One region of the Glutamicibacter bergerei genome, then DNA from elsewhere that is predicted to be linked to it. Evidence: predicted binding sites of a transcription regulator. Region 1 holds the regulator's gene; the other holds the start of a gene.
What was found. Region 1 encodes HspR, which represses chaperone genes until heat shock. Its sites were predicted from a motif close to AAGTTGAGTCNNNNNGACTCAACTT; they were not measured.
Positions count from the first base shown of each region.

Region 2: a site for HspR is predicted at 6,490-6,514, ahead of ACX5K5_RS01695 (ATP-dependent Clp protease ATP-binding subunit). Genes of this name have one in related genera too.

Region 1 is NZ_CM137131.1:2,663,508-2,678,575, forward strand. Features, by position in the region: gene clpB (ATP-dependent chaperone ClpB) at 1-251, opposite strand, end outside; gene ACX5K5_RS12405 (hypothetical protein) at 543-1,598, shown strand; gene ACX5K5_RS12410 (DinB family protein) at 1,705-2,208, shown strand; gene ACX5K5_RS12415 (YccF domain-containing protein) at 2,271-2,681, opposite strand; gene trmB (tRNA (guanosine(46)-N7)-methyltransferase TrmB) at 2,832-3,692, shown strand; gene ACX5K5_RS12425 (GNAT family N-acetyltransferase) at 3,735-4,337, shown strand; gene ACX5K5_RS12430 (AMP-binding protein) at 4,349-5,962, opposite strand; gene ACX5K5_RS12435 (heat shock protein transcriptional repressor HspR) at 6,207-6,635, opposite strand; gene ACX5K5_RS12440 (DnaJ C-terminal domain-containing protein) at 6,739-7,704, opposite strand; gene ACX5K5_RS12445 (nucleotide exchange factor GrpE) at 7,792-8,364, opposite strand; gene dnaK (molecular chaperone DnaK) at 8,378-10,231, opposite strand; gene ACX5K5_RS12455 (PLD nuclease N-terminal domain-containing protein) at 10,289-10,717, shown strand; gene pulA (pullulanase-type alpha-1,6-glucosidase) at 10,895-15,068, opposite strand, start outside.
Region 2 is NZ_CM137131.1:352,207-367,274, reverse strand. Features, by position in the region: gene ACX5K5_RS01725 (aminoglycoside phosphotransferase family protein) at 1-206, shown strand, start outside; gene ACX5K5_RS01720 (NAD(P)/FAD-dependent oxidoreductase) at 416-1,693, opposite strand; gene ACX5K5_RS01715 (hypothetical protein) at 2,004-3,200, shown strand; gene ACX5K5_RS01710 (malonic semialdehyde reductase) at 3,282-3,902, opposite strand; gene ACX5K5_RS01705 (sensor histidine kinase) at 4,247-5,431, opposite strand; gene ACX5K5_RS01700 (response regulator) at 5,744-6,418, shown strand; gene ACX5K5_RS01695 (ATP-dependent Clp protease ATP-binding subunit) at 6,533-9,085, shown strand; gene ACX5K5_RS01690 (hypothetical protein) at 9,255-10,163, shown strand; gene ACX5K5_RS01685 (alpha/beta hydrolase family protein) at 10,225-10,887, shown strand; gene ACX5K5_RS01680 (AAA family ATPase) at 10,884-11,594, opposite strand; gene ACX5K5_RS01675 (helix-turn-helix transcriptional regulator) at 11,608-13,095, opposite strand; gene ACX5K5_RS01670 (hypothetical protein) at 13,249-14,418, opposite strand; gene ACX5K5_RS01665 (AAA family ATPase) at 14,886-15,068, shown strand, end outside.

The DNA.
Region 1 (15,068 bases):
GAGAATTGGGCTTGAGCCACCGAGGATCCCGAATTAGCAGGCAAGGTATTGATAGCCGTACTAGATTTCACCGAGAGCGCTTCAACGTCCAGACCTGCGGTTTTCAGTAATGCCACGGCAACCGAGTCTCGCTGATCCAACAAGGCCTTCAGCAAGTGAGCTGGTTCGATCTGCGGGTTTCCCGCGGTCGAAGCATTCATACCGGAAGCAGATAGAGCCTCCTGGCTCTTGGTGGTGAGCTTGGTGTCCACGCGAATCCTTTCTCTCTGAGGGTGAACCCATAAACTTGAGTGTACTTAACTCAACTCTACTCCTGGTGTTCTTATTCCGCATCAACTAAATTTTTCTCGATTGCTCCACGCGTCATCAAACGGCAACGACCCACCGGCCCACAGCATGGCTAGTTAGAACTAGTACCAGTGCGTGATTCGTCGCCGAAAACTAGCTTGGGGCTCAGTGATTCGCCGAAATATCCAGACTCCCGCACCTATTGACCTACTATCCGTAGCTCAAATCAGTTCAAATCTTGGGGACCGGAAATAATGCCGAAGTCTACTGTTCGCTCGGTCACGCGCCGTCGATTTTTGACGTTGGCGTCGGCCAGCGTAACCCTGGGCGCTACCAACGCCTGCGCTGTGCGTCGTGTTGTTCCCTCAGAACGCGCAGTAAGTTTCGGCTTTGAAAACATTGTCACTGACACCCCGCGCTGGGAACACTATGCTCAACAGCTTCGTCAGGTAAATGCCACGGGGCTCTCACTCAGCGTTGGCCACACCGATTGGACCGCATTCAACTGGGAAGCACGGCCGCAGGCCTCCGCGGATGGCGTGGCCAGTAGCGGCCGAGACTACGTTGCTGAAGCTATCCACGCGCTCAGACCAGAACTGACTGGCAATTCGGAAATCACCCTAACTATCGACACCTTGTGTCCAGCAATCATCGCGGCTGACCCGAGCATTGCCGGTGTCAATCCACAAGGCGAAGCATCCTATGACTTTCCTAGCGTGAGTTCTTTAGAAAGCGGAATAGCCGGAGACCTACTAGTGCAGCTGGCAGGTGAGATTTGTGCCAGGTACAAGCCGAACCGAATTTCATTGACCGAGCTAATGTTTGACGACTTCACCTTCGGAACCCCAGATTTACGCTCCTTCAGCAAGCACAGTGGCAAGAAAGACTGGCCGCGAACCTCCACCGGGGAAATTGACACCGCGCACCCGAGTCTTGGAATCTGGCGTTCGGCCGCTCTGGCCAACTTGTTGTCTCGAATTAGTACCGCGGCCCAGGCTCATGGAGTACTCCTGGATATGGACGTCAGGGCCTCCTGGGCAAACCCGGACGGTGACCGGGCGGCTTCCCCGGTCATGCCTACGAAACCTTGCTCTCCGCGGCGGATCGACTCATCATATGGAACTACTTCTCCATCAATGCGAGTACCCCAGACTATGGTGGTCGGCTGGCCTGGTCGTTGCAGCAAAGATTTCCTGGACGGTTCGTCATGTCGACAGGGCTTTGGGCGCAAAACTCGGCGCTGGCACCAGAACAACTTGCTTCCGCACTACAAACTATCTCGGAAGCTGGCCCGGTTGCCGTCTCGGTGACTCCCGTGAGTTTGATGACTCAAGAACATTGGGATGTGCTCGCAAGAGCTTGGAAACTCTGAACGCAGACGTTGCGTCACACCTTGCATAACGCGCAGACTAGAGCATGCCCAATCCAGATTCCACTGCCCACCACGCCCCACATCCGGCTCAACTGGCTGACGAGTTTATTGAGCAACACCGGAAAATGCTTCTGGAATGCCTCGATGGGCTAAGCGAGACCGAAGCAAAAATGCATCTGGTCTCTTCCAAGACCACGTTGCTTGGCCTGGTAAAGCACGTGACCTTCGTGGAACGAGTCTGGTTTGGCGAGGCCGTCACCGGTGCCTCACGAGCGGACCTAGGAATTGTGCAAACACCTGATCAATCCTTTGATCTGGCGGCCGAAGACACTATTGAATCGATCCAGCGCGCTTACCGGGACGCTATTTCGCTGTCCCGTACAGCTCGCGCAGAGTTGGCCGATGATGCGCTTCTTCCAGGTAACCGCCGTGGCCCCTTGCCATTAGCTTGGGTCCAACTCCACGTTCTTCGGGAACTGGCCCAGCACTGTGGGCACGCTGATATTTTGCGCGAACAAATCCTGCAGCACCGACAGCAAAAAGCTTAGACACAACCAAGTAAGCAAAAGCCGGTCCATACGGAACCGGCTCTAGCTTAGTTGCATAAAATTTAGCGTCGCATCCCTGCGATGTAATAATCCGAAGGAACAATTTCCTTCCCTAGCGGCATCAAAGATACCGGGATCATTTTGAGGTTTGCGATACCTAGCGGGATGCCAATAATGGAAACGAACATCGGGATCGCGGTCACCACGTGACCGATGGCGATCCAGATTCCAGCGAAAACTAACCAAATAATATTTCCCAGTGTCGAAAAGGCTCCTACCGGGCCGCGGTCGACGACGGTGCGGCCAAAGGGCCACAAGGCGTAACCGGCGATCCTAAAGGAAGCGATACCAAACGGAATGGTGACGATGAGCAGGCAGCAGATAATTCCGGCCAGAACATACCCCAACGCTAACCACAGGCCGCCGAATAGTAGCCAAATGATATTCAAGATGCCACGCACTAAATCTGTCATGCTTCTAGCATGACAGCGCTTCGCTAGTCCGCGCTATAGGGGAACACCCGGAACGCCCCCTAGTATTTGTGACAAAAATGAATTATGGGTGTGCAACGCCCTACGAATTTCTGGTGGGCCTCCTCCGGTCCTCGGCTAGGATTAATGATCATGAGTGAACGTAGCGACGCGCAACCCGAAGGCACCGACAACATGGCCAAAGATCCTTCCCTGTTTCGTGCCGACCCGGTCTCCTTTGTGCGCCGAGGTAATCGGCTCCAAGGACGCCGCGCGGCTGCATGGGAGCGCAATGCCGAAAGCTACGTCATTGAGCCACCTCGCAAGATTGCCGACACCTCTGTGGCAGATGACTTCCGTTTGGACCCTGAACAGGCTTTTGGTCGCGTGGCCCCGCTCATCGTGGAGATTGGTACAGGCTTAGGCGAATGCATTGCCAACGCTGCCAAGGATGATCCAGAGCGAAACTACCTTGCCGTGGAGGTTTATCTTCCGGGATTAGCCCAGCTAATGCTCAAGGTCGAGTCCTTTGAACTGGAAAACGTTCGCGCGGTCCAGGCCAATGCTCCAGAGGTCTTGGACGTGATGCTCGAAGAGAGCAGCGCCGACGAATTGTGGATCTTCTTCTCAGATCCATGGCACAAGCCTCGTCACCACAAGCGTCGACTGATCACTTCCTCATTCTTGGACAAGGTCGCCCGTGTATTAAAGCCTGGTGGAACACTTCGACTGGCCACCGACTGGTCTAACTACGCCGAACAAATGCGTGAGGTACTCGAAGCTCACCCACTATTTGAAAATCAGCATCCAGGCGCGCATTCGGGAACGGAAAGCAACCTCACCAAGGTTCGCGCCAACGGTATGGAAGGCTTTGATCCAGAACCTGACTTTGTTGATGAGCGAGGTGGCTGGGCACCACGTTTTGAACGTCGTATCCTCACCAGCTTTGAAGGCAAAGCTTTGAAGGCCGGACGTTTGGTCTTTGATCTGGCCTATACCCGGGAAGCTAAGTAACTTTACAAATCTAAGGCTCCTGGCTGCAATACACTTGCAGGCATGAGCCTTAGTGCAACCCCCACCCTGAAATTTGCCGGCGTCCGCCTGGAACAGTTGAACCGCAAGCATTCAGCTGACTTGGGCGCCATCGTTAGCCACGGTTCACTGGATCAAGTGTGGTTTACTAAGACGCCTTCGGCACAGGGCATGGACGCTGAGATATCGCGCCGGCTCGCTTTCCAGGCCGAGGGCCAGATGGCACCGTTCGCGATCATCGATGAACACAGTGGCAACGCGGTGGGCGCAACAACCTATTTGAATATCAGCGAAGCGAACCGACGGGTAGAAATCGGTTCCACTTTCCTTGGCACCGATTTCCAGGGAACCGGCATAAACGCTGCAGCGAAATATCTTTTGTTGCAGCGCGCCTTCGAAGAACTCGACTGCTTGTCCGTGGCCTTTTGCACTCATTGGCATAACCAGCAGTCACGCGCGGCGATCGCCCGACTAGGCGCGAAGCAAGACGGCGTGCTGCGCAATCACATGTATGACGCGAGCACTGGGACTCTGCGTGACACCGTGATTTTCTCGATCCTGCCACAGGAGTGGCCCGCCGTCAGGCAAGGGCTCTTGGCCCGGTTGGCCAAGCACGGCCGTTTGTAATTCACCGATACTTAGGTGAGTAACTTTTTCGCCGCGTCTTCACGTAATTGCACCTTACGAATTTTGCCGGTGACGGTAATCGGAAATTCATCGAGGATCATGGCATAGGCAGGAATTTTGTACTGTGCCAGTTGACCGTGGGCAAAGGCCCTGAGGTCCTCAATGGTCAGCGGGTCCTTGCCCGCCTTCATCTTGATACAGGCACAAATTTCCTCACCATATTTTTCATCTGGAATTCCCACCACCGAGACATCCTCAATATCTGGGTGTTTGAAGAAGAACTCTTCAATCTCTCGAGGATAGATGTTCTCACCGCCGCGAATCACCATATCCTTGATGCGCCCCACAATGACGCAATATCCGTCTTCGCGCATGACCGCGAGGTCCCCGGTATGCAACCAGTTCTCCGAATCAATTGTTTCCTTGGTTTTGGCTTCGTCATTCCAATAACCGAGCATCACCGAGTAGCCGCGAGTGCAATATTCTCCCGGTTCTCCACGTTCCACAGTTTCCCCGGTCGCTGGATCCACGATTTTGACTTCCAAATGCGGGTGGACGCGGCCAATGGTTTCGGTACGTGCCTCTAAATCATCATCCGCCCTCGTCTGGCAGGACACTGGGCTGGTTTCGGTCATTCCGTAGGCGATGGATACCTCGGACATGTTCATATCTTCTAGGCAACCGCGCATCACTTCAACCGGGCAAACCGATCCGGCCATGATTCCGGTACGCAAGGTACTCAAATCATGGGTACCAAAACTTGGGTGATTTTGCATCGCAATAAACATGGTGGGAACCCCATAAACACCGGTGCATTTTTCTTCGGCCACTACTCGCAGGGTAGCTTCAGCATCAAAGCTCGGGGCCGGGATCACCATGGTGGTTCCGTGACTTGTGCATCCCAGATTTCCCATCACCATGCCGAAGCAGTGGTAAAAAGGCACCGGGATGCAGAGTCGGTCTTCGGGACCTAGCCGAATAGTTTCAGTGACAAAAAATCCGTTATTCAGAATATTTCGGTGGCTGAGTGTCGCGCCCTTGGGATATCCCGTAGTACCAGAGGTGTACTGAATATTGATGGCTTGATCTGGTTCGGTCAGCGCCAGACGTTGGCTAACCAAGGCCGGATCTATACCTTGACCTGCTTCGATAAGTCCGGCCCAGTCAGCGGTGTCCAGATAGACCACGCGTTCCAAGGTCGGAGTATCCACGGCACAACGTTCAACCATTTCACGATACATACTCGTTTTGAAACTGGTCATGGTGATCAGCATCCGTAGGCCGCTGTGATTGACCGCGTAGGAATACTCATGACTTCGATAGGTGGGATTAACATTGACCAAGATGACACCGATTTTTGCTGTGGCGTACTGAGTCAAGGTCCATTCGGCGCAGTTTGGCGCCCAAACTCCCACCCTATCCCCCGGTTCTAAACCAGCTGAGAGAAGTCCACGCGCTAAATCGTTAACCGCTAGGTCCAGCTCATTCCAGGTCCAGCGCCGACCGGTGAAGGCTTCCACCAGTGCTTCACGCTCTCCATACAATGCGACGGTGCGTTCTAGGTTGGCGCCGATAGTGTCGTGGAGAAGTTCCGAAGTGGTATCGCCCTGTGCATAGGATTTCATCGCTTGGCCCTCAGATCCTGAGTCTCAGAAATGCCGACTTTTACCTGATCAGGGGTCGTAACTAATGGGTTCTCCCGCACGAAGCTCTCCATCCTCAAAACAGTTGGGTTGCGCAGCTTTTATTCCGGATACGGCTATCCGGGACGCAACAACGTGACCCACGATAGGTGAGGTGGATCACGTAGTTTTGAGACTAATGATTTTACCGACGGATTACTAGCCGAACACGACCAACGGAGGAAAACTATCTGCCAATGGCACGGCGCGTTGTAAATAGTGTCACCGTTGGTTCGCGGCGAGCCGGACGCATTCCGCGGGCCATGGAAACCACATCTCCGGCGGCGGTTCCGGCGGCGAACACACGGGTTTGGCCTTGCTGGACGGCGCGCAATTCATCGCGTAATTCGCCGACCTGGTTTTGCAGAAAAGACACCTGGTTTTGCAGCTCGATAATGCGTTTAATGCCTTCGAGCGACACGCCCTCTTTGCTCAGCTGCTGCACCTGGCGCAATAGTGAAACGTCGCGCTGGGAATATCGTCGCTGCTTACCCGATTGACGGCTGGGTGAGACCAATCCGATGCGATCATACTGGCGCAGGGTCTGCGGGTGCATATCTGCTAGTTGTGCGGCGACTGAAATGACGAACACAGGTCTTAGGAACTCGTGGGCCATGAATCTCAGTCTCCGTTTCTCCCCCAAATGTAGGGGATAAATGTATTGTCTACGTGAGTGTGCCCCTTGCGAAGCACACTCACGTATCGGGCCAATCTTTAGCTTAGAGCTTGGCCTTAGCAGCCAGCGCCTGTCGAGGATCTTCACCCTCGGTAGCCGCCGCGAACTCTTCGATGGCTGCTTTCGCCTTATCGTTCAGGTTCTGCGGAATGACCACATCTAACACGATCAGCATGTCGCCGGTCGCCTTGGAGGTCTTCACCCCGCGCCCTTTCAGACGTAAGGTCCGCCCCGAGTTTGAACCGGCTGGTACCTTCATGGCAACTTCTTCGCCATCCAAGGTTGGCACATGAATTTTTGCCCCGAGCGCGGCCTCATCAAAGGTGATTGGCACGTGCACACGAATATTGTTCTCTTCGCGTTTGAAGTACGGGTGTTCGGTAACCTTCACCTTCACCAGCAGGTCGCCGTTTCCGGCTGGTCCTGACTGACCGCGACCGCGCACACGTACCGATTGACCGTCCTTGATTCCTGCAGGAACACGCACGTCAATGACTTCACCGCTTTGCTCACGCAAACCGATAGTGGTGCCCTTGATAGATCCGGCGAAGGAAATCGTGGTGCTTGCGGTGCGGTCCGCGCCCTTGCGAGGCGGGGCACTTTGTCCAAAGCCGCCACCGAAACCGCCGCCACCGAACAGATCAGAGAAATCTGGTTGTCCGCCGCGACCGCGTGGCGCCCCTCCCCCACCAAAGAGGTTGGAGAACATGTCATCAAAGCCTGCTTGGCCGCCTGGTGCGCCGCCGGGGCCTCCGGCGCTGAAACGCGCTCCGCCGCCCATAGCGCGAATCGCGTCATACTGCTCACGCTCTTCTTTGTCCGAAAGCACCGAGTTAGCCTCGGAGATGTCTTTGAACTTCCGCTCGGCTTCCGCATCACCCTGATTAGTATCCGGGTGGTATTTACGTGCTAGCTTACGGTACGCCTTCTTGATGTCCGCCTCGCTGGCGTCCTTGGAGACGCCCAGAATGGCGTAAAAGTCTTTGTCGATCCAGTCCTGACTTGCCATCAGGGCCCCCTTTCTTTTGACTACCGATTTGAAACTGCCCACTGTCGAGGTTTCGGCAGTGGGCAGTTTCGTTATCTAGATGTGTGGCTACTCGCCGGTGGCTACTAGCACCTGCGCGGCACGCATGGTGTAGTTTCCCTTACGGTAACCGGCTCGCAGTACCTGTCCCACATGATCCGCTGGGATCTCTGGGACCGGCTGGCGGAGCAACGCCTCGTGAACGTTGGGATCAAATTCGACCCCAGCCTCATCGATTCGTTCCAGGCCGTGAGTTGCCAAGACCGTGTCCAGCTTCTTAGCGATAGCCGCGAACGGGCCATCTGCTAAGTCACCATGAGCACGTGCCGCATCGATATCATCAAGCACCGGCAGCAACGTGGCGAGCACCGACTGAACGGCACTTTCACGTACTGCTACCCGGTCACGCTCTACGCGCTTGCGGTAGTTGACGTACTCGGCCTGCAAACGAAGCAGGTCGTTGCGAAGCTCGGATTCCTTTTCGGTAACTTCAGCCTGTGCCTCTTCGACACCTGCAGCAGCCTCGTTCAGGATCGCCTCGGCCTGACCCAGGGCGTCAGCGTTTGGCTGCACGTCGGCTGCCTCTGGCTGGTTCTCCGGCTCCTGGCCGGAGTTTTCGTTCTGGTCCTGTGCCTCGGACATATTCCCTTGCTCCCTACTTCTTGTCGGCTTCGTCTTCGTCGATTACCTCGGCGTCGACGATGTCTTCATCAGCGTTTGGAGCCTGCTCGCCTGCAGGTGCTTCGGCGCCTTCGGCGGCGGTGTTGGCGTAGATTGCCTCGCCCAGCTTGGTCTGCGAAGCCTGAAGCTTCTCAAACGCTGCCTTGACCTCGTCGTCGTTGTCCTGCTTCTCCAAGGCTTCCTTCAGTGCGTCAACGTCGGCCTGAACCTCGGTCTTGACCTCTTCTGGAAGCTTCTCATCGTTGTCCTTGATGAGCTTGTCTACCGAGTAAGCTGCCTGCTCGGCGGCGTTACGGGTCTCGGCTGCCTCGCGGCGGGCCTTGTCCTCTTCGGCGTGAGCTTCGGCTTCCTGAACCATGCGCTCGATGTCTTCCTTCGACAGCGAGGAGCCGCCGGTGATGGTCATCGACTGCTCGGTACCGGTGCCCTTATCCTTAGCGGATACGTGCACGATGCCGTTGGCGTCGATGTCGAAGGTGACCTCAACCTGTGGGATGCCGCGAGGTGCCGGTGCGATACCGGTCAGCTCGAAGGTGCCCAGTGGCTTGTTGTCGCGGGTGAACTCGCGCTCACCCTGGAAGACCTGGATCGATACCGAAGGCTGGTTGTCCTCGGCGGTGGTGAAGGTCTCCGAACGCTTGGTTGGGATCGCGGTGTTGCGCTCGATCAGCTTGGTCATCACGCCGCCCTTGGTTTCAATACCCAGGGACAGTGGGGTGACGTCGATGAGCAATACGTCCTTGCGCTCACCCTTCAGCACGCCAGCCTGCAGGGCTGCACCAACGGCAACAACCTCATCTGGGTTGACGCCCTTGTTGGCTTCCTTGCCGGCCAGGTCCTTGACCAGCTCTGCCACTGCTGGCATACGGGTCGAACCGCCAACGAGGATCACGTGTGCGATCTCCGAAACCTTAACTCCGGCTTCCTTGATGACATCGTTGAATGGCTTGCGGGTGCGCTCCAGCAGATCCTTGGTCAGTTCCTGGAACTTAGCACGCGAGAGGTGCTCGTCTAGGTGAACCGGGCCATCGGCGGTGACCGAGAGGTACTGCAGGGAGATGTTGGTGCTGGTAGCCGAGGACAGTTCCTTCTTGGCCTGCTCAGCAGCTTCCTTCAGACGCTGCAGTGCAATCTTGTCCTTGGACAGGTCTGCACCCTTCTGCTTAGCCTGAGCCAGCAGCCAATCTACGATGCGCTGATCCCAGTCGTCGCCACCGAGGCGGTTATCGCCCGAGGTGGAGCGAACCTGGATGGTGGAGAATCCGTCGTCATCCTTGCCAACTTCGAGCAGGGAAACGTCGAAGGTACCGCCACCGAGGTCGAAGACCAAGATGAGTTCGTCTTCTTTACCCTTTTCCAGACCGTAAGCCAGAGCGGCTGCGGTTGGCTCGTTGACAATGCGCAGTACGTTCAAGCCTGCGATTTCGCCGGCTTCCTTGGTGGACTGACGCTCAGCATCGTTGAAGTATGCAGGAACGGTGATGACCGCGTCGGTGACCTTTTCGCCCAAGTAGGACTCGGCGTCGTTCTTCAGCTTCATCAGGGTACGAGCAGAAATTTCCTGAGCGGTGTACTTCTTCTCGTCCACGTTGATGGACCAGTCGGTACCCATGTGACGCTTGACCGAAGCGATGGTGCGGTCAATGTTGTTCACTGCCTGGCGCTTGGCGATATCGCCAACCAGAACTTCGCCGCTCTTCGAGAAAGCAACGATGGACGGGGTGGTGCGGTTACCTTCCGCGTTTGCGATAACGGTTGGCTCGCCACCTTCGAGCACGGATACGACCGAGTTGGTGGTTCCTAGGTCAATGCCTACTGCACGCGACATATTGGCTCTCCTTTGCCTTGAATTGTTAAGTACTAACGCTTGGGGCGGATACCCCAGTTGAGCGTTCTGGACTCAACTTTACTCACTGTCTTTTTTGACTGTCAAATTAACTTGAGCGAACTTGACTCAACTTTGCGTTCTGTCTTCTTCAACGAACAAAGGGCAAGAATGATTCCCATGCCGAAAAATAATTTTCAGACACAGGACACCCAAGGCATTCAAGGACAATCCACCCTGCGCTCCCGGCGCCTCAACCTACCGAAAAAACGGTCCTTCCGGGAGCTGGATCGCCGCACCCAGGTTGCTGTCATCCTCGCTGGAATTATCGAGCTGACTTTGATGTTTGCAGCCTTGTGCGATCTTCGTCGACGCCCCGTTCAGCTGGCGAGAGGGCCAAAACCACTGTGGGCCGTGGTCAGTTGCCTCAACGTACTAGGAAGCATTTCCTACTTTGTCTTTGGGCGTCGCAAAGACCCTCAAAACTGATTTACAGACACAATGGAACAACCCGCTCTCGTGATGACGAGAGCGGGTTGTTCGCTGTCAGCGTGGACGCTTTGGCAATGAAAAACTCGATTGCCACACTGGCTAGATCAGTTCATCTACCAACAATGGTCCTGCGAATAATCCCTACAGATGGTCCAGTAGGAATGCTCCGTTCTACTACTTAGCCGAGCCCTGAGGTTCCACTAGGACTGCCGCGGTGCGCGCCGGAATAGTCAGCTCACCGGTGGCACTGTCGAACGAAGTTGACTTCACCCGGTCATCACTGCCTTTCGCAAGAGACTTGGCAAGCGAGTAGTCGTGACCTACCAGCTCCTCAAGCTTTTGCGTGCTCTCCTTCGGCGAGGCATTGAAGAGGACTAAGGCACCGTCATGCTTGCGATCGACATCCTTACCCACCGTGTCGTCAATGCGCATCACGATAATTCCCGGTTCAGCCTCAGACCCACCCAGCGGGAAGCTCACCTTTTGCCCAATGAGATCAGCTGAGCCCAATCGCAAGAGTCCAACTTCCTTGCGGGTCTGCAACAAGTCCAAGGCTGCCCCTTCAGCATCAGCCATGGCCTTGGCATCCGGCTTGAGCGCAGGGTCTTCTAATAGTGGAGCCATCAGATCCCACTTCTCCCCGTTATCTGCCTCGGGCGGAAGACCCGAGCCAAAAGTATTTTCCACTCCGGAGAAGTCGATGCGGTTGAACCAGTCCCCCGAGTTATAGGAATTTCGGTCCAAAGACTTTGAACGCAATAACTCGGTTCCGGCATGCCAGAACGGAACAGCTTGTGAATACATCACGGTTGCTTGCGAGAGAGTATTCATCCGCACCCGATCCTCCATGGAAGTATCTCGTGGCAACTTGAGCACAGTGAGGTCGTAGAGCGTTTCATTATCGTGCGCGTCAACATAGTTGATCACTTCTCCCGGCTGCGAAGCATAGCCTGCTTTCGCTCCGCGGTAATCCAATTCATCACCACGGTGCACACTGCCATCCGAAGCGAGGAATTCGAAGTCTGCGAGATTGCCAGCCAAGCCGAGCTTCACTAGGTCGGTTTCGTGGCCGAGATCTTTCAACGCTTCCTCGGTGCTCCCATTGACCTTATTACCGTTGGGATCCGTTCCCAAACCAGTACCAAAGCCCTGACGGAATGTTGAGGATGAATCAACAGGACTGCCACCATGAACGGCATCGCGCAGTCGGTCGTTAAAGGTCCCGATGCCGGTACCGTTCATTTGCCCCTGAGTCGCTTGATAGAAGCGAGCATTGTCCGCCACCTCACCAAAGTTCCATCCTTCGCCATAGAGGTAAATGGACTTGCCGTCCACTCCGTCACGTCCCGGCTTCAGTTCATCTAATGCACTGCGTACGGCTTCCATGGTTTCTCGTGAGTGGTGGCCCATGAGGTCAAAACGGAATCCATCAACCTTATAGTCCTTGGCCCACACCACCAGGGCATCAACCATCAGTTTCTGCGCCGCAGCGTGTTCCGTGGCCAGGTTCTGACAGCAGGACGAGGTTTCCACTTTCCCGGTGGCATCAAGTCGGTGGTAGTAGCCAGGCACGATCTTATCCAGCACACTGCGATCGGCTTGACCCGAGGCTGCGGTGTGGTTGAACACCTGATCAAGCACTACTTCTAGCCCCATGCTGTGCAAGGATCCAACCATCGAGCGGAATTCTTCGACACGGTTCGCTCCTTCAGGGTTCGTGGCGTACGAACCTTCCGGAGCCATGAAATGGAAGGGGTCGTACCCCCAGTTGAATCCGTCTTCATCACCGTGGGCAGTAACGCACTCTTGTTGTTTGCTGGAAGCTGCCGGCAGCGACTTCAGATCACAGTCCGTCTCAACACGTTGTGACTGTTCCTCCTCAATGGTGGCGATATCAAAACTTGGCAGCAGGTGAACGGTAGTCAGGCCAGCCTCGGAAAGCTGTTTGAGCTGTTTACTCCCGGCCCCATTTGCTCCAAACGCTCCGTAGCGGCCCCGCTGATTCTCGGGCACCGAAGCATCTGAAATCGAGAAGTCACGGATCTGCAGTTCATAGATGCTGCGGTCCACGTTCTTTTCGACGTTTTTGGCTTTGGCCTTACGCCACTGTTTTGGCTGGTGGTGAGGGTCTTCCAAGCTCACCGCGACCGAGTGGGTGGAATTAGTGGTCAACGCAACCGAATATGGATCGGTAACAATATTCGTTTCGATCTTGCCCGTTTCAGGGACAAAGACCTGAACTTCCCACCGGTACTTCGCCTCAGCCATCTGAGGTTTACCCTTTACCGTCCACACACCGCTGTCCTTCGAATAGCTAGCAGCGTATCGTGCAGTCTTCTCCTTCTTGTCAGTAATCAGCAGTGTTGTTTTTTGGGCCGTGGGTGCCCAGAGCCTAAAGGTAGGGCGTTTTCCGGTGAAGCTCACGCCGAGTTCTACATCGTCAAGCGCCTTGGCATAGAGATCATCAATGACACCAGCACTCTGAACTCCGGTGAAGGCGGTGAGTTTCTGGGTATCCCCTTCGCCATCAAATCGTGCCAATGCCAGTTGTGAACGCAATGCAGAGGCTACGTCTTCGCGATCTAGCTCAACACGCAAGGCACGGTAGTCGGCAAGGTGTGGGAACTTCTTGCGTTGTTCGGCACTCAACCCACCAATAATTTCTTTGAGCTCGATTGGCTTCGCACCGGAGATCTCTTCTCCCTCCAATTTCAAGCTGGCGTCCTTTGAAGCGTAGAGGGCATAGTTTTCACCAGTGCCTAGATCACGAGGAATCGCTAGGGTGTCAGCGGAAATCCACTGCGCTTTCATTTGACCAACGCCGGCGACTGTTTGGGTGTCAGAACCAAACTGCAACAGGTGAGTCTTCGAGTCGTAGCTGAAGCTCACTGGCTTTCCTTCGGTTACCGAAAGACTGTAGTTAGCACCTCCGGCGGCACCGTCAACGCCATAATTTTCGTCCCACCCGAAGTTGTGTGACACCTTAAATTCGTAGGTACCAGCCGGGATCTTCTCCGTAGTGAATTCGTAGGTACCGTCAGCATCAGCGTCCGCCATTAAAGTAGCGAGACAGGTTGGATCCCAGTCGGATTTACAGCCCAATTCGTCTTGAAAACTTCCCGGTAAGGTGATCATCGGACCCTGTTGATCGCTTTGTGCGATGTTGTTGCGGGGATCGAAGAAGAACTTGACGGTCCCACCTTCGTGAGAATATTTAAGGTTGTCACCACCGGCAATACCACCAGCGCCGTAGCTCAGATCCCATGATCCGTTGATGGCTACCTTGTATTCATAGTCCCCTGCTGGGACATCGAATTCACCAGAATAGACCCCGCCAGGCTGTTCAGTGAGTTTGGCTGCCTCGCAGGCCGGATCCCAGTCGGTGACACAACCCATTTCGGTGTTATGGCTTCCCGGCACGGTGACCATGGAGATATCCGATTCAGCCGGTTTTTCCTTCGCAAACCCGGAAACGTCGTTGCCCACGGAAGCATAGGTGGAAGCGGCGCTGCGTTCTCCTGCGGCATTGGTACTCACGGCACGATATTCCACCAAGGTGCCTTGTGGTAGCGATGAAACGTCGTGGAAGACTCGTGGGGTGCGGTCTTCTGCCACGCCCAGTAGGTGCCACTTCTCGGTGCCCACTTCACGCCACGACATGCTTGTTTCAGCCCACGCCTGTTCGCCTAAATCCACGGATACGGGTGTTACGCCGCTGAGCCCGGCCCCAGATTTTGGAGCGGAAATCTCAGGTGTGAAGGCAGCACTATCTACGTTCTTGTCAGCTTTATAAACCACTGCAGATAGCGCTGGCACCGTCACGTTGAGTTTCCCGTCCGCAGCACTGCTGAGTTTGTCTTCGGCGCCATAGAGCGCTGAGTAGGTTGCGTCGGAGGTCAGAGTCGACAACTCAACATCAGCGGATTCTTCCGAGTTGTTCAGGGCCACCAGGTATTCGGTTTTCTCGTCACGGTCCACACGCGAGAATGCATAGACTCCCTTGGAATCTTGGGCGTATAGCTCTACTTGTGCCCCGCCCTTCAGCGCTTTGTTTGATTCGCGAAGTTTAGAAAGGGCCGCGATGTGCTGGTACAACGGAGAATCACTGTCATAACGATCTTGGGTTCCGAGCTTTTCTCCGGTAATCAATTCTTGGTTCTGATAGTCCGAGACTTGAGAAGCGAACAGTGATTGGCGAGAATCCTTGTCTCCACCGGTGCCTGCAAATCCTTGTTCGTCACCGTAGTAAACCACCGGCTGGCCACGGGTCAGGAACATCAGTTCATGGGCCAGTTCATCACGTTTGAGTTTCTGATTGCTGTTGTTCAGGAAGTACCCAATGCGCCCC
Region 2 (15,068 bases), 1.3 Mb from region 1:
TAGCATCCGTCCTGGGTACCCACCCAGTTTTCGTAGGGCTATCGGCAGAAAATATTGATGGGTTTCTTGCCGGGATGTCCGGATATTTCATAGATGGTGCTCGGCAGCCCGCGCCGTCTGGTCTGCCCACCCTACGCAGTTTCCAACAAGCACAGGGTGAAGCGACCATCGGTTGGCTCCGTGAACGCTGGGAACCAACTGCCTAGTCTTCAATGAGTCGTAGCAATACCATTGAAGATTTTGCGCCATCACTTGCGGTTTCGAAAGCCCCGGTTGTAAGTCCACGCTGTTCTGTACAGTTCCCGCTAGTAGGCTCCAGGAATTACCGGACCTAAAATCGCAATGCAAAAGGCTCGGTTTATCATCGATCAACAATGAAAAACCGAGCCCTCAGCGATCAGATGTTTGCGCGGGGTTAGAAACCCTTACGCAAAGGGTTGAAGTGACGCGCCAAGGTGGAAACGGCCTGCCCGGTAATCTGCTCGGCGAGGATCTTGCCGGTCAATGGGCCTAGCGCAACACCCCACATGCCATGGCCACCGCCCACCGAGACGCGTGGAGAGGAGGTCTGTCCAACCAACGGCATGCCGTCGGCGGTGCATGGGCGTCCTCCCACCCACTCTTCTTTGCGGTTTTCCCAATTGATTCCTTGGTATACCGGTGCTGCAGCGGCGACAATTGCTTCGATGCGCTTTGGCTCCAGTTTATGGTTCACGTCGCGGAACTCCATAGTTCCGGCAATGCGGAACCGATCCCCCAATGGCGTGCAAGCAACGCGCTGGGAAGGGAAGTAAATCGGGTGCGTTGGCATGCTTTCTGGCTCAACCGTGAACGAGTAGCCGCGGCCCGCTTGGACCACCACGTTAACACCAAACTTCTTAGCCAGATCGGTCATCCATGCACCGGTAGCCATCACCACATGATCTGCGGTGATCGCCCGTCCCTCGGAGCCAATAACGGTCACCGATCCACCGTTATCGCGCACATCGGTGACGTTGAACGACCCGATGATGTCTCCACCCCGGGCCTCAACGGATTCGGCCAGTGATTCCATGAACTTTGGTGGGTTGAGGTAGCGCTGGTTTTTGATCGCTACGCCAGCTGCAACATTATTGGAGAGAGTCGGCTCGATAGCGCGTAGTTCATCACCGCTGAGCAACTCATAGTCCACGGAACCACCGGTCTTCTGAATCATCTCGAATTCATGCAGGAGCGCATCGCGGTCCTTGAACGAGGTGAAACCGGTAAGGAAAGGATCTGCTGGCTTGGTTTTTTCTGCCACACCAGGACCAGCCGCGGTGCCTTCGGCAAGCTCGTCAAAAGCATCCAACCCGTGGGTACCAATTTCGGAGTAAATACGCATGGCTTCTTCCCACTTTTTAGGAGTGGCGTGCCAGGTGAAACCAAGAAGGAAGCGCAGAAGCTTTCCATCAGCCTTCAACGGAATATATAGCGGTGAGGCCGGGTCAAACATCATCTTCAAACCATTAGAGAAGATTGATGGTTCTGCGATAGGCAAGGTCAATGCCGGAGTCAGCCAGCCCGCATTTCCCCACGACGAACCCGAAGCCACGCCGCCACGGTCCACTACGGTAACTTTGACGCCGGATTCTTGCAGGTACCAAGCCGTCGACAATCCGACGAATCCGGCACCAACAATTACGACATGATCCGGTGCTGGTGTTACCGTCATGGGCTACTCTCCTCAAAAGACTTTTTTAGCTCATCAAAAGAGCCTTATGTCTTCACTGTCGCGCGAACTGCAGGGAAAATCAACGAGCACTGAGGATTCAACGGTGACGGCAACCACATATCTGTGTGACTTGTATTTTTAACTGCGATTCGCACTTTCTACCGTAGAAAATACGGGTCTTTGAAAGTATCCCCTTGCTATCCCCGGCTCGCGATTACGCTGGCTCCCACTGAACAACGTCGATTTGAGCGTCCTGCGTAGACTGGAAGTGACGACCTTTTCCCGTTTAGCGAAGGAACAACAACAGATCATGGCATCACGCAAGCCCGCCAAGAAAAAGGCCTCCTCGGGCCATCCAGCACGCCAAGCTGGGGCTAGTAGCGCACCGTTTGAATCTGAAGTTCGACAGGCCTTACAGCCGTTCAAATCTCAGCTATTCCGCCACTTTCAAGCTGACGACCAACCATCAAGCGAAACACGCGCCGGCTTGGAAGGTCTCACCACCTTGTTGGTCGCTCATGCACAACTACGCAAGAGCGTAGATGTCACCACATTGGACCCCACCATTCTTGGCGAACAGCTGGGGCACCTAGCTTCCATAGGCAAAGAAGTCTCCGAGGCTAGCGCCGCCATCCTCAAGCACTACCTAACTTTCTTGGGCACCACCGCGAATTTTGGCGGCAGCGTTGAGGAATTCAAGGAAGTTTTTGAGTTTCTCTCTCGCATGGCCGGCGATTCACCCATCGTTGTTCCATTCATGGACGACGAGGAAGCCAACTCGGTCTTAGAATCCATGCCATTCGTTTATGCTGCACGTGAACTGATTGAATGGGTCGGCGAAGGCAAGCCGAGTGATCCAACAGGAATGATCAGTGGGCAAACGCTCCAAGAAGCAGCAGAAGCTCTGGGCCTCATGGTCACCGTTGATGAATCCAGTACACCAGAAGCGAATCCGTGGGAGCCCGAAGACGGAACCGTGGTAGCGGACTTGGCATCAATTCCCCGCTTGGCCGCTTACTGGGATGCCTTTATCGGCACTGCCATGCTTCGCTACAGCTCACCGCAGGCTGTACCGACCGATTCACTTCGCGAGGCACTCCTTGCATCCAGCGGAGCTGGCGCTCGTCTGATCAAGGAACTGCTCGCCGAGATCATCTACTCGCATGTGCTGATCAATACCTTGCAGACCCCCGGACAGGCCCAGGTTGCGGAGATGGTCGCCGGACTTCTCACCCACGCTGCCTCTTCGAAGCCGCCGCGCACCGAATTTGCATTGCACATCCCCTCCGAAGACGACCTGCCGATTGAGCAACACCACCTCATCTCGAGCCTTGAGATCGCGGTCCCACAGGTTGAAATCATCCTGCGCACCTTTGAACGCGAAGGCCTGCTGACTCTGGCAGAGGAAATCACCGTACCGGTGATCCTGCGGGCTGCACTTGAGCGCGCACTTTCTAAGGTGTCGGACCACGTTCTTGAAAATGACCCGTCGGGAGCTGGCGAGTAACCCTCGCGCAAAAGGCCAAAAGGTGGTCCTGGGCAGCAATTAAATTTGCTGCCCAGGACCCCCTTTATGTTTTTACAGTGCTTAGATGCTGCGAGTAGCGAACTGTGCGTCGTGGCGCGGAAGCCGGCCAAACCATGCGTCAGCACCTGGCTTACCAACGTTAACTATTAGGAACGACTTGTTGCGGCCATCGGCGTTCACCACGGCGTCAACCGCAGCTGCATCAAAGCCGGCCATTGGGCCAGCGGCTAAACCAACGGCGCGTACTGCCATGATGAAGTATCCGGCCTGCAACCATGCGTTGTTATTTCCGATAGCGGTGCGCGCACCCTGATCTTCAAACATTGCTTTGCGTTCTGGAGCATGTGGGAAGAATGATGGGAATTCTTCGTGCCACTCGGTATCGAACGAAAGAATGGCCAGGGCCGGTGCGGTCAGCGCTTTCTGTGCGTTAGTGCCGGCCATAGTCTCTGAAACCTTTTGACGAGCCTCAGCGCTTTTCACCCAAGTGATGCGCAGTGGCTGGTTATTCATGAGAGTTGGACCCATTTTCATGGTGTCGTAGATTGCATCAAGAACTTCATCTGAGACCGGCTCATCGCTAAAGGCGTTTGCACTACGGGCTTCGAAGAACAGCTGATCCGCCGCGTCCGAGTTAATGCTTAGCATTTCGTATGGCTGGGTTTCAGTCTGAACCGACATGTGATGCTCACTCTCGAAAGTTGATTGTATCCAAGAGGTATAACGGAAAACTCGGCCTAGGACATTCCGCATCAGCCATGTGAGCTGTAACACAACAGGTATCGGTGAGGTTATAAAAGGTACGTCGCGCCACTAACAAACTCAGGCGTGCGATGGGGGCACAACGCCGAAGAAAGATCAGTTCGTCCATGACGCAACGTACCTTTTAATCACTGCGGAACTCTTGATGATGCCACTCGCAAAACATCACCAATTTCCCTGCGGTGATCGGTCTTCACCGATACATCTATAACTTATCGCGATTCCAAGAAAAGCGAAATCATACTTAAGTAGGAGGGTAGGGCCTAGAACGGGATACTGGCAGTGAGTACCCACTGTCCATCTACAACCTCCGCATTGAACCGTCCGCCGAAGGCATTCATCCGGTCTCGCATACCAATAAGGCCAATTCCACCGACCGGCTGGTCACCCTTTATAGGTTTCGACTTCGGTATCTGATTAGTCATTTCAAGGATCGCGTTGGACCCAGAGATCTCTAAACGCAGATCACAGGAACCCTCGCGCTTGCCGTGTTTAATAATATTCGTCGTCGCTTCCTGCATCACTCGATACAACGCAGTCTGTGCAGAACGCGGAAGTTCAGAGATTTTTTCGTCGGTGTGAGAGGTCACAGAAAAACCGGAATCTTTTAGCCGTTGCGAAAAGATCTGCAGGCCTTGAACTGCATAAACAGTGGTTGCCGCGGGCTTATCGGCGCTGCCGCCCGACGAATCACTCATTGTCCCGTCGGTTCGCAATACATTGAGCATCAGTCTTAAGTCGTGGAGCGTCTCGGTACTGAGCTTTGCAATAATGTCGATTGCGTCCATGGCCGCCTGGCCACTGTTAGCAAATTTTGCAGCTTTAGACTGCATAGCCACCACGGTGATGTCATGGGCGACAATATCGTGCAAGTCCCGAGCGATGTTTTTACGTTCGAGTTCAATCGCGACTCGGTTTTGCTCGCGGCTCTCTTCCATCAGCTGAACCGCATTGAGATTGCGTTCGCGGAGGTTGAAAATAATTCGCGCGAGAACAAATGAGAGAACAGACAACGGTACAAGTGCCACCAGAAGGATCGCGTCATCACCGGCGCGAACTCCATATTGACCCATCCAAACGAGCACCAGCACCAGAAACCAATTGCGGATGATTCGAGAATCGACGGTGGCGGCAAAAACACTAAAAATAATCAGCGAAAAAACTAGCCACAAGAAAAGGCCGCCATCCCAAAAACCGAAATACAGGATCGCGAGAAACGCTCCAAGTGAGGTAGACGCCCACCTGAGCCCAATTGCTAATGACACCGACAACAGCAGTCCAACTACCGCACCGCGAATCGACCGTTCCGGAGTATTTTCGATTCCGCTGGTAAGTAGTGTTAGGAATTCAGTGGCGGTAATGCCGATTAGAACCGTCAAACCCGGCAAAACGATTATGCCTTGGCCCGCAAAACATTTGGTCAGGGCAGCCTTGACTCGTGAATTCATACGCCGAATACTTCACCGGAGGGGTGGTGAAGTCAAATAGGTGCTAGTTACACGCCACGTTATAGTTCCGGCAGAGCCAGGTTGAAAAGTCATTTCCCCATCCTGCCGGAGTCGCAACAGCCAGTCCCGAATAGGTAGACTCGGCCACCGGTGCCGCGGTTGCAGGTGCAGCTACAGCCAAAGGCGCCGCTACAAGTGCGGCCACTGCCAAAATCTTTAAAGCTTTCATTTCAAACCCCAAAACTATTGAACTTATATACTTCGATTTAAGGCAGGTTGACTCCTGAGCTGCCTCCCATTCAAAGGAAACCAATGGAACAGATTAAGGTCCTCATCGTTGATGATGAGCCTCTTATTCGGCACGCGCTTAGCACGATCCTAGCAACGGATCAGGGAATTGTAACTGTTAATTCGGTACAAAATGGGCAAGAAGCGGTGACCTACTGTGAAGCACACGAAGTAGATGTCGTACTCATGGATTTACAAATGCCAATCATGGATGGCATTGAAGCTACAAAGAACATTAAATCTTTAGAGGACAGCCCAGAAATCCTTGCAATTACCGCATTTTCCTCGGACGACTACCTAGTCCCGGTCCTTGTTGCGGGCGCCAGCGGTTACCTCGTTAAAGACACTGAACCAGGCGAAATTGTTAAGGCGGTTTATTCCGTTCACAATGGCTCAGCGGCCATCTCACCGTCGGTTTCGGCTGATTTAATCACCGCGGTTAGAAACGTTCAACGAACGCCCCAAGATACGGCGGACCTTATCGATGATCTGGGTCTAACTAATCGTGAAATGCAAATCCTTGGACTTCTCTCCGAGGGGTTCAATAACACGGAGACAAGCCGGCGCTTGAATATCTCCGAGGCTACGGTAAAAACCCATATGGCGAAGATCTTTATGAAATTAGAAGTACGTGACCGAGTCCAGGCACTCATTGCAGCAACACGGCTGGGGCTCATCGAGATCCCTCGTGACGCTTAAAAGCTGTGAACTACCACTCTTCTAGTTGCCTAACTCCACTTTGCGGGAATAGATTCTGTCGTATTACGTTGAACATGAGCATAGACCACTCAAGTTTCTACTAGGAGGCTCATCTTGCCAGCTTTTTTCGGACCACCGTCAGACGGCTCGTTCGAGGAATTCCTCTCCCGGTTCCTCTCCTCACGTGCCCAGGCCGCGCGCCCCATCGACATCACTCGTCTGCTCTCGCAGCGCACCCACGAAGCGGTATCCATCGCCGCCGGATTCGCCCACGAAAACGGACATTCAGAAATTGATGCGTTGCACCTACTTGTCGCGCTGCTCCGCACCGAGCCTGCCGGACAACACCTGAGCGCAATGGGTGTGGATCTTGAAGCCCTATCCAAGGACGCAATTCAGCGCCTGCCACGCCGCGAGGAGTCAACCGAGAAGCCTTCTCGTCTCTCCTCCGCTGCGCAGCGCAGTCTCTTTGATGCTTATCAGGTTGCTCGAAACTACGGTTCGACCTATATCGATCCGGAACACCTATTCCTGGCCTTCGTCTTCTCACCAGACTCCCCCGTGGGTATGTTGCTCGCACAACACGGCATCACTGGCCAAAGCCTGCAACAGGCAGCCATGGAGCAAGCCCAGCGTGCGCAGTCCGGCGAAGCTGAGACTGGCGAAGAACAAGATGTGTCAATGCTCGAACGCTACGGCACCGATTTGACCGCTTTGGCATCTGACGGGCAAATCGATCCGGTCATCGGTCGCGATGACGAATTGGCTCAAGTCGTTGAGATCTTGGCTCGTCGCACCAAAAACAACCCGGTACTTATCGGTGAAGCTGGCGTGGGTAAGACCGCGATCGCCGAAGGACTGGCTCGCGCCATTGTTGCCGGCGAAGTCCCGGAGCAAATCCGCGGAACTCAACTGATCTCCATTGACCTTCCAGGAATGCTCTCTGGAACGCGTTACCGCGGAGACTTTGAACAGCGCTTGACCGGACTGCTCGAGGAAGTCGCTGACGCGGAGGGGCAGACCATCATCTTTATTGATGAAATGCACCTGCTAGTTGGCGCTGGTTCCGGAGAATCCGGGAACATGGATGCAGCTAATATCCTCAAACCACGTCTAGCTCGCGGTGAACTGCACCTGATCGGCGCCACCACACTAGATGAATTCCGCAAGGTTGAAAAAGACTCGGCTCTGGTACGTCGCTTCGGCAAGGTCACCGTGGGAGAACCTTCTCAGGAAGTCGCCCTGGCGATCCTTGAAGGGTTGCAAGAATCATATGAAGATCACCACCAGGTGCAATACACCCCTGAGGCATTAAAAGCTGCGGTCTCGCTGTCGGCGCGCTACCTGACCGACCGTCGGTTGCCGGATAAGGCAATCGATCTGCTCGATATTGCTGGCGCTCGTAGGTCTATCGCCGCTGGTGGCACCGAGGACGTACAGGCACTACGCAATGAGCTGGTCGAGGCAGACCGTGAAAAGGCCCGTGCGATCGGCGAGGAACGTTATGAAGATGCCAGTGCATGGCGCGATCATAATGCCGCTCTCACTGAGCGCATCACCGCTGCCGAAAAGGCCGGTGATTCTGGGATTACTCGTGTAGTTGATGAAGCCCAAATTTCCGAGGTCATCTCTCGCTCCACCGGAATCCCGACCTCCCGGATCAACGGGGATGACAAGAACCGGTTGGCCTCCTTGGAAGAACAGTTGCATGCCTCGGTTATCGGTCAGCACGACGCAGTTGCGGCTGTCTCCCGTGCGGTGCGCCGTAGTCGTACCGGTTTAGCTCCGGCACAACGTCCTATTGGTTCCTTCTTGTTCCTCGGCCCGACCGGCGTGGGTAAAACCGAGCTGGCTAAGGCTCTAGCTAATAACCTGTTCGGTTCAGCCGATGCCTTAGTACGGATCGATATGAGCGAGTACGGAGAAAAGCACACCGTCTCGCGGCTCATCGGTGCCCCTCCAGGCTATGTGGGACACGACGAGCCAGGACAGCTAACCGAAAAGGTACGCCGCAACCCGTACTCGGTGATTTTGCTCGATGAAATCGAAAAGGCTCACCCCGATGTATTCAACGTGCTCTTGCAGGTCTTGGATGACGGACGTTTGACCGATACTGCCGGACGCACCGTCGACTTTTCCAATACCCTGATCTTGATGACCAGTAACCTCGGCGGCGAATACCTCGCGAACAAGGCCGGTAACTTTGGTTTCACCTCGGTCAATGCGAGTAGCGAGAAGGCCGAAATTCGGGCCAAGGTCATGGGCAAGGTGCGTGAGTTCATGCGTCCCGAGTTCCTGAACCGCCTGGACGAGGTACTACTCTTCGGTAAGCTCAGCGAGTCTGAGATTGCGCAGATTGTGAAGCTGGTTCTTGATGAGACCGGCAAGCACCTGGCGGAGCAGGAACTGAAACTTCACGTCACCGATGCTGCTGTTTCATGGTTGGCAAAGGAAGGCTACGATCCAGAATTCGGCGCTCGTCCACTGCGTCGCCTGGTTCAGCGCAAGGTCCAAGATGCCATTGCCGACCTGCTGATCGGTGACGAGCTCAACGCCGGCGACACCGTAGAGGTCGACTTCGCGGCAGGACAGCTAAAGGTTGCCAAGCAGGTCCCAGCCACGGAAATCGCACCAAGCGAACCGGTCATGGACTACTTCGGCAGCTAAGAAATTCCCTCAAGCGGGGCTAACGGATCATTTCGATCCGTTAGCCCCGCTTGTGTTTAATCGTCACTATCAATTCCAAGCTCTATGTCTTTACGGAACAATAAACGCGCATCTTGTCCTGTAGGAAGGCCTCGATAGACTGACAATTGACCAATACTCCGGAGGTTTCATGCGCTCGCGTCTTCTTTTTACCATTGCTGCCGTGTCTTTAGTGTTGGCAGGATGCTCAAGTCAGCCCGACGCGATTGTCTCGGCATCTGAACCGAACGACAAAGAGACTCACGCTCCTGTTGCTTCTACTTCAACTTCAGTTTCAGCTACTTCATCTGTTGAGGCGGCGGCTGTTTCGCCCACGCTAAAGGCAAGCGGACAGGACTGGGCTGATTCGAAAATCCAAGCTTGGTTGGATAATTCGGGCATCAAGTCGGTGAAGGGGTTCTATCCCCCAAACAATTTGATGATCAGTTGGAGCGGTTCAGAACCGGGGCATCTCGAAATAGTCCTTGATAACTCTTATCGATTCAACCAAGACGGAATGCTTCAAAGCTACGAACGTCCCACCGATGAACTTCGAATAATGGGCCTCGTGATGTTCGAAAGCATCGGTGAACAATCACCAGAATTAGAATCAGTAACGTTTGCTACCGAGAATGGGAAATACTCGGGCACTTACTCCCGAGCCCGAACTGGTGCCGATCCTAATGATCGTGACGCTTGGGCTGAAGAGAAGTATGTGCAGTGGCTCGATTCGATGAATGATACTTATGAGTCATTTTGCGGTGCGACCATCAAGAAACTTGCAACTTATCGTAGCTGCATCCCGACCGACCCACACGCGTACATTGATTCCGTAGAATCCCCTGATTTTGGCGAACTAGTAGTGACCTTGGCCCCCGGCAATTGGCAAGACAACACCTACGACACGAAATCACTTCCGGGCGTTAATTTTGTATCCGGAAACATGATGCTCAAGATCAATAGCAAGGCTCATGGAAATGAACAGGTGGAAAAGCTGACCGTTATCGTCGAGGGATCCGATGAAACGAGCACCGAGTTCAAAAATCCTCCCACGGAGTAGGTTCGCCACGGGCACCAGTCCCGACCCCTTGAACACCCCAGAAAGAACTACGCTTGATCCTATGAGCCAGGAAATACTTATCCCAGGGGAAGACGGCCACCTAAGCGCATCTCTAGACGTTGCGGATGATGCATTTGCGTTTCTCATCTTGGCTCACGGGTCAGGCGCTGGGAAAGATCACGACTTTATGACTGGGTTTGCTTCAGCCATAGTGCAGCACAGGGTCTCGGTGTTGCGCTTCAATTTTCCCTACATGGACGCCGGTAAAAAGTTCCCAGACAAGGCGCCGATTGCCGTTGCCGCGTGGAAACAAGTCCACCAGTGGGCCGCGGATAACCTTGCGGCCGGACTTCCCATTTTTACCGCAGGAAAATCTTTCGGTGGACGCATGGCTTCCCTTGCTGTCAGCGAGGGGATGCCCGCCGAAGCATTGATTTTCTTAGGCTACCCACTGCACGCCCCGAAGAAGGAAGACAAGCTCCGCGACGAGCACCTTTACCCACTAACTATTCCCATGCTTTTTCTTGAGGGAACCCGTGATCCATTCGCCAATCCAGCGATCATCAATCGTGTGGTCTCGAACCTGAACGCAGAGAGCCAAATTGTCTGGTTTGAAGGTGGGGACCATTCATTCAAGGTCGCCTACTCGGGCCGTTCGGTAACTCAGGATGGCGCCACATTAGCCGAGCCCACCGCCACGTTTATTCGTAGCCGGCTTAGCTAAGACTTCAAAAAGTCGTGTGGGTCGGACAGAAACTCTCGCCACTGCCTAATGAGTTCAAGTCGATCGTATTCACTTTCGCGCATACCCCACGAACCAATTTCTAAGATCTTCGCGCCAGGGAACGCTGCCAGAATGGGCGAATGAGTGGAAATGATTAGCTGAGAGCCTCGCTCTACTATTCCGCTCAACTTCCGCACCAAGGCAGTACATCCCGCTAAAGACAAAGCTGATTCAGGTTCGTCCAGAAGCCATAGTCCCTTGAGGTTTATTCGCTCATCGACGAGATCCAAGAAAGATTCGCCATGGCTACGCTCATGCAACGCAGAGCCCAACGCCGATTGTTCTAAGTATGTGTAGAAGGAATGCATGGTTTCTGCACGAAGAAAGAACCCCTTTCGCGAGGCAGCCGCACCACGTTGGAGTTTGAGCATTTGCGCGAGGGAAGATTCCGATGCTCGGGTCACGTGCATCGCGCCGGTAGAACCACCTTCCGGGTTCATCCCGTAGGCGATCGCCACCGCTTCGAGCAATGTAGATTTACCGACACCGTTTTCTCCCACGATCACGGTGACTCGACCCAAATCCAGACCTTCGAGAAGCAGTTGTCGCACCGGTGGCAAAACTAACGGCCATTGCACCGCAAGTGGTGCTCCCGGATCCAGCGACTCCACACGACGCACGGGCAAGAACAGGTCACTTTGATTCATCGCCACAGGTTGTCTATCGCTGTTGTTGCAAGAATCGGTAAACCTCGGTTTCATCTACGCCAGGGAACGCTCCGGTGGGCATCGCTGCCAAAAGGTGCGTATTTGCGCGAGTAGACGGCCATGCGTTTCCAAACCATTCGCTGGATAACTCCGCCGGCGGGCGTCTGCAACAGTTTTCATCTGGACACGTCGACTGGCAACGTTCCTTGGTGTCGCGGCCACGAAACCATTTAACATGCTCAAAAGGAACCCCGATGGATAGCGAATACAGCCCCGAAGAGTGCCGTTCGGTACGCGCAGTACACCAGTAGGTGCCATTTACCGTATCGGTGTACTGCTCGAAGGAACGGAATTTATCCATCTGTTCAAAGACCACGCGACTTGTCCAATAACGGCAAATGCTCTGCCCTTCGATAGCGCCGGTGTGATCCGCTGGGAAATTTACTCGGTCGTTTTCATAGGCCTTATGCAATATCCCCGATTCGTGGACCTTCTGAAAATGGCAGGTTACTCCCAGATGTTCTGTTGCCAAGTTGGTAAACCGGTGAGCTGCAGTTTCATAGGAGACCGCAAAGGCGTCGCGCAGATCCTCAATCGCGATTTCTCTTTTGGCCTTCGCCTGCCGCAAGAACTCGGTGGTTGATTTCTCAGGCATCATCAAGGCCGCGGCAAAGTAGTTCGTCGCGACGCGCTGGTCCAAAAAGTTCGCATAGCTGGTGGGGGCTTCGTGGCCCAGAATGTAGTGGCCCAACGCTTGAAGCAGTACCGAACGTGGGTCATGCTCGGAGCGACTGGCCTGTGTTAGATAGATTCTCTTGTTCTTCAAGTCAGTCACCGAGCGGGTGGAATGCGGAAGATTACCAACAAATCGGAGGCTGAATCCAAGGTGTTCAGCGATATCAGCTGCACGGTGATGCGATAGCGGTCCAGCGTCATGGCCCACTGCCGCAAGCACCTTCGAGGCTTCTTGCTCAATTTCCTTGTAGTAGTTATTACGCTGACGCATCTCTTGGCGTAGCGCGGTGTTTGCACGCCGCGCTTCTTCCGGAGTTGCAGCCTGTTCTTCAAGACGGCGTTCTAGTTCATTTTGTAATCCTACGAGTGATTCGAGTACGTCCATGGGTAAACGCGTACCTACGCGCACCTTCGGTAATCCCAATGCCTCATAGAGCGGGCCTCGTTGCGCACGTTCCAGATCAATTTCCAATGCTGCGCGTCGTGTAGGGGGCTCGGATCCCAAAAGATCATCAACTCCCACTTGCAATGCTCTGGCCAATGACTTGAGCAGCGAAAGTTTCGGTTCCCGCTTGCCATTTTCTATCAGTGATAGTTGGCTGGGAGCCGTTCCCACTAGCGCCGAGACATCGTCTAACGTCAACGACTTTGCTTTGCGCAGGTGGCGAATTCGTCGGCCAAGCGCAAGCGTATCGAGCTCCGGGTCCAGAGCAGACTCGGATTCGATGTCAACGGAGAAATTACGATTCCATGTGGATGCAGTCACATTCACAGCCTAAGCGAAGAACAATCAATTTTTCTAGGAATTCGCCCTAAATGACAATAATTGCGTGCGACAAGAACAACCGCGTCAAAAGATTTTCTGTTCTTTCCTCTAAACCGATCGCAGCGTTAGCTGGCTTCTGTTTCACTCAACCAATTATTTCTTCCATTTCATGACTTCAACGTACGCATCATTTGTTGAGTACCCTGTTCCGCGCACGCCCCAGGCAAAGTAGTCGCCGTTGCAGAAGGCCGTGCCTGTTAGCCCTTCCTTTGCAACCTTAGAAAGTTCATTGGTTTCTAGATCCAGTAAGTACTGCCAACCATCACTCGCGCCTCCGCTGTCCACCACCTGCCAGGCAGCATGCTGTCCGCAGATTGCGTAGCCCACAGCGCGTGAATCAGCTGGCAGTGCGACGGCTGTAACATCCTTATTCTGAAGATTAGTCACTAAGAACTTGTCAGCCAGCTGAGCCATCAGAGTTTCCCCTTGCCCAACTAATCCCGTAAATGCCACAGTGTCATCGAGCAACGAGCTTCCGGTGAGTAGAACTTCAGGATCCGCTTGCTTGGTATGAAGCGAAATTGATTTTGCTACGTGTTTCTCGGAATTCTTTTCGGTGCCATTTTCAGTCACCAAATCTAAAACCGCGATCCCCTGATCCAGCACGGCGGGACTGGTGGCATCATCAGCGAAAATCTTGCTTTTGTCATCTTCAGATGGCGAATGCTGGAGGACCGAGGATGAAGTTGACCCGTTGGCTTTGGTGGTCAAAGTTGACCAATATACGGACTTATCGTCCGCCACCGGGACAGCTACCTCGACATTCCACTCATCGTTGCCAAATTCATCATCGTTTTTTGACTTCGCCAATAACTTTGATTGATTCCCTGGGCCGCCGGTGAACAGCCGCCAGGTTCTAGAGGCGGATCCATAATTGGGGCTTTCTACCCAGAGATAACCATCATCCGTGGAAAGCGCGGAGGTGACGGTACGGTTACCATCACCTTCAACCAGCTTCCGAGTACTTCCAAATGCAGTGAACTCTCCATTTTTTGCAAGCCCGATTTCACCATGGTCACTCAATTTGGTATCTGCTTGTGTGGGTCTCATCTGCTGTGACAGCTCGCCTAGGACCTCGCCTTGGCTGCTTAGCCCCAACCCCGAGAGGAAATTCGAGTGCTTTTGCCAGTTATCCGTTGAATCCTGCACGGTGAATTGATCTTCAAACGCGACTTCAGTGGCAGCGCCCAGCTCGACAACTCGTGCGCTGACTTCCTTCCCACTGCCCCATTGGACCTCAGAAAGAGTCTGCGGTTGAGTCACACCGTTGTCAATTGCGCCGGGATTTATCGCGGCCCCATCACTTGAAACACACGACGTGCTCAGACAAAGCGCCGCTGTTAGTAGGCCAAGGCTGAGGAGTCGGGATTTAGGTCGCAAGGTCGATCCATTCTCTGGTCCGGTCACTGACTCAGGCTGCACGACATCAAATTTTCCTCGCCGGCCTGCTGATCTTCATACTAGGTCAGCGCCTTGGCAAACTTCAATAACCCAAGGGATGACATTGGAGAAATTCCTCCACCGCATGTTGTGAATTATCGAGCTCGCGCCCTAGGACTTAAAGGTTTGGATTCACGTGAAACTCTCAGCAACAATTCGCTATCAACACCGGGTACTTGAACGTTGTAGAGATTAAGACATCTACTTAAGGACCTGCGATTATCACCACCGAAATCACACAGCGCCCCGTTCATCACCCCAAAGCTTTACGGTTCAGCGGGACCCTGATTGTGCTCGGCATCGATGGTTCAGGCAAAAGCACCGCCGTCGCCACACTCGTCCACGCACTGAAGCAAGAAGATGTTCTCGCCCAGCGAGTGGCGAATCCAGCAGCGCGTAAATGGTTGAATCACCGAGTCGCCAATTCTCGTTTTGAAATTTCACGCGCCACCCAGGATGGCATCGAATCAATA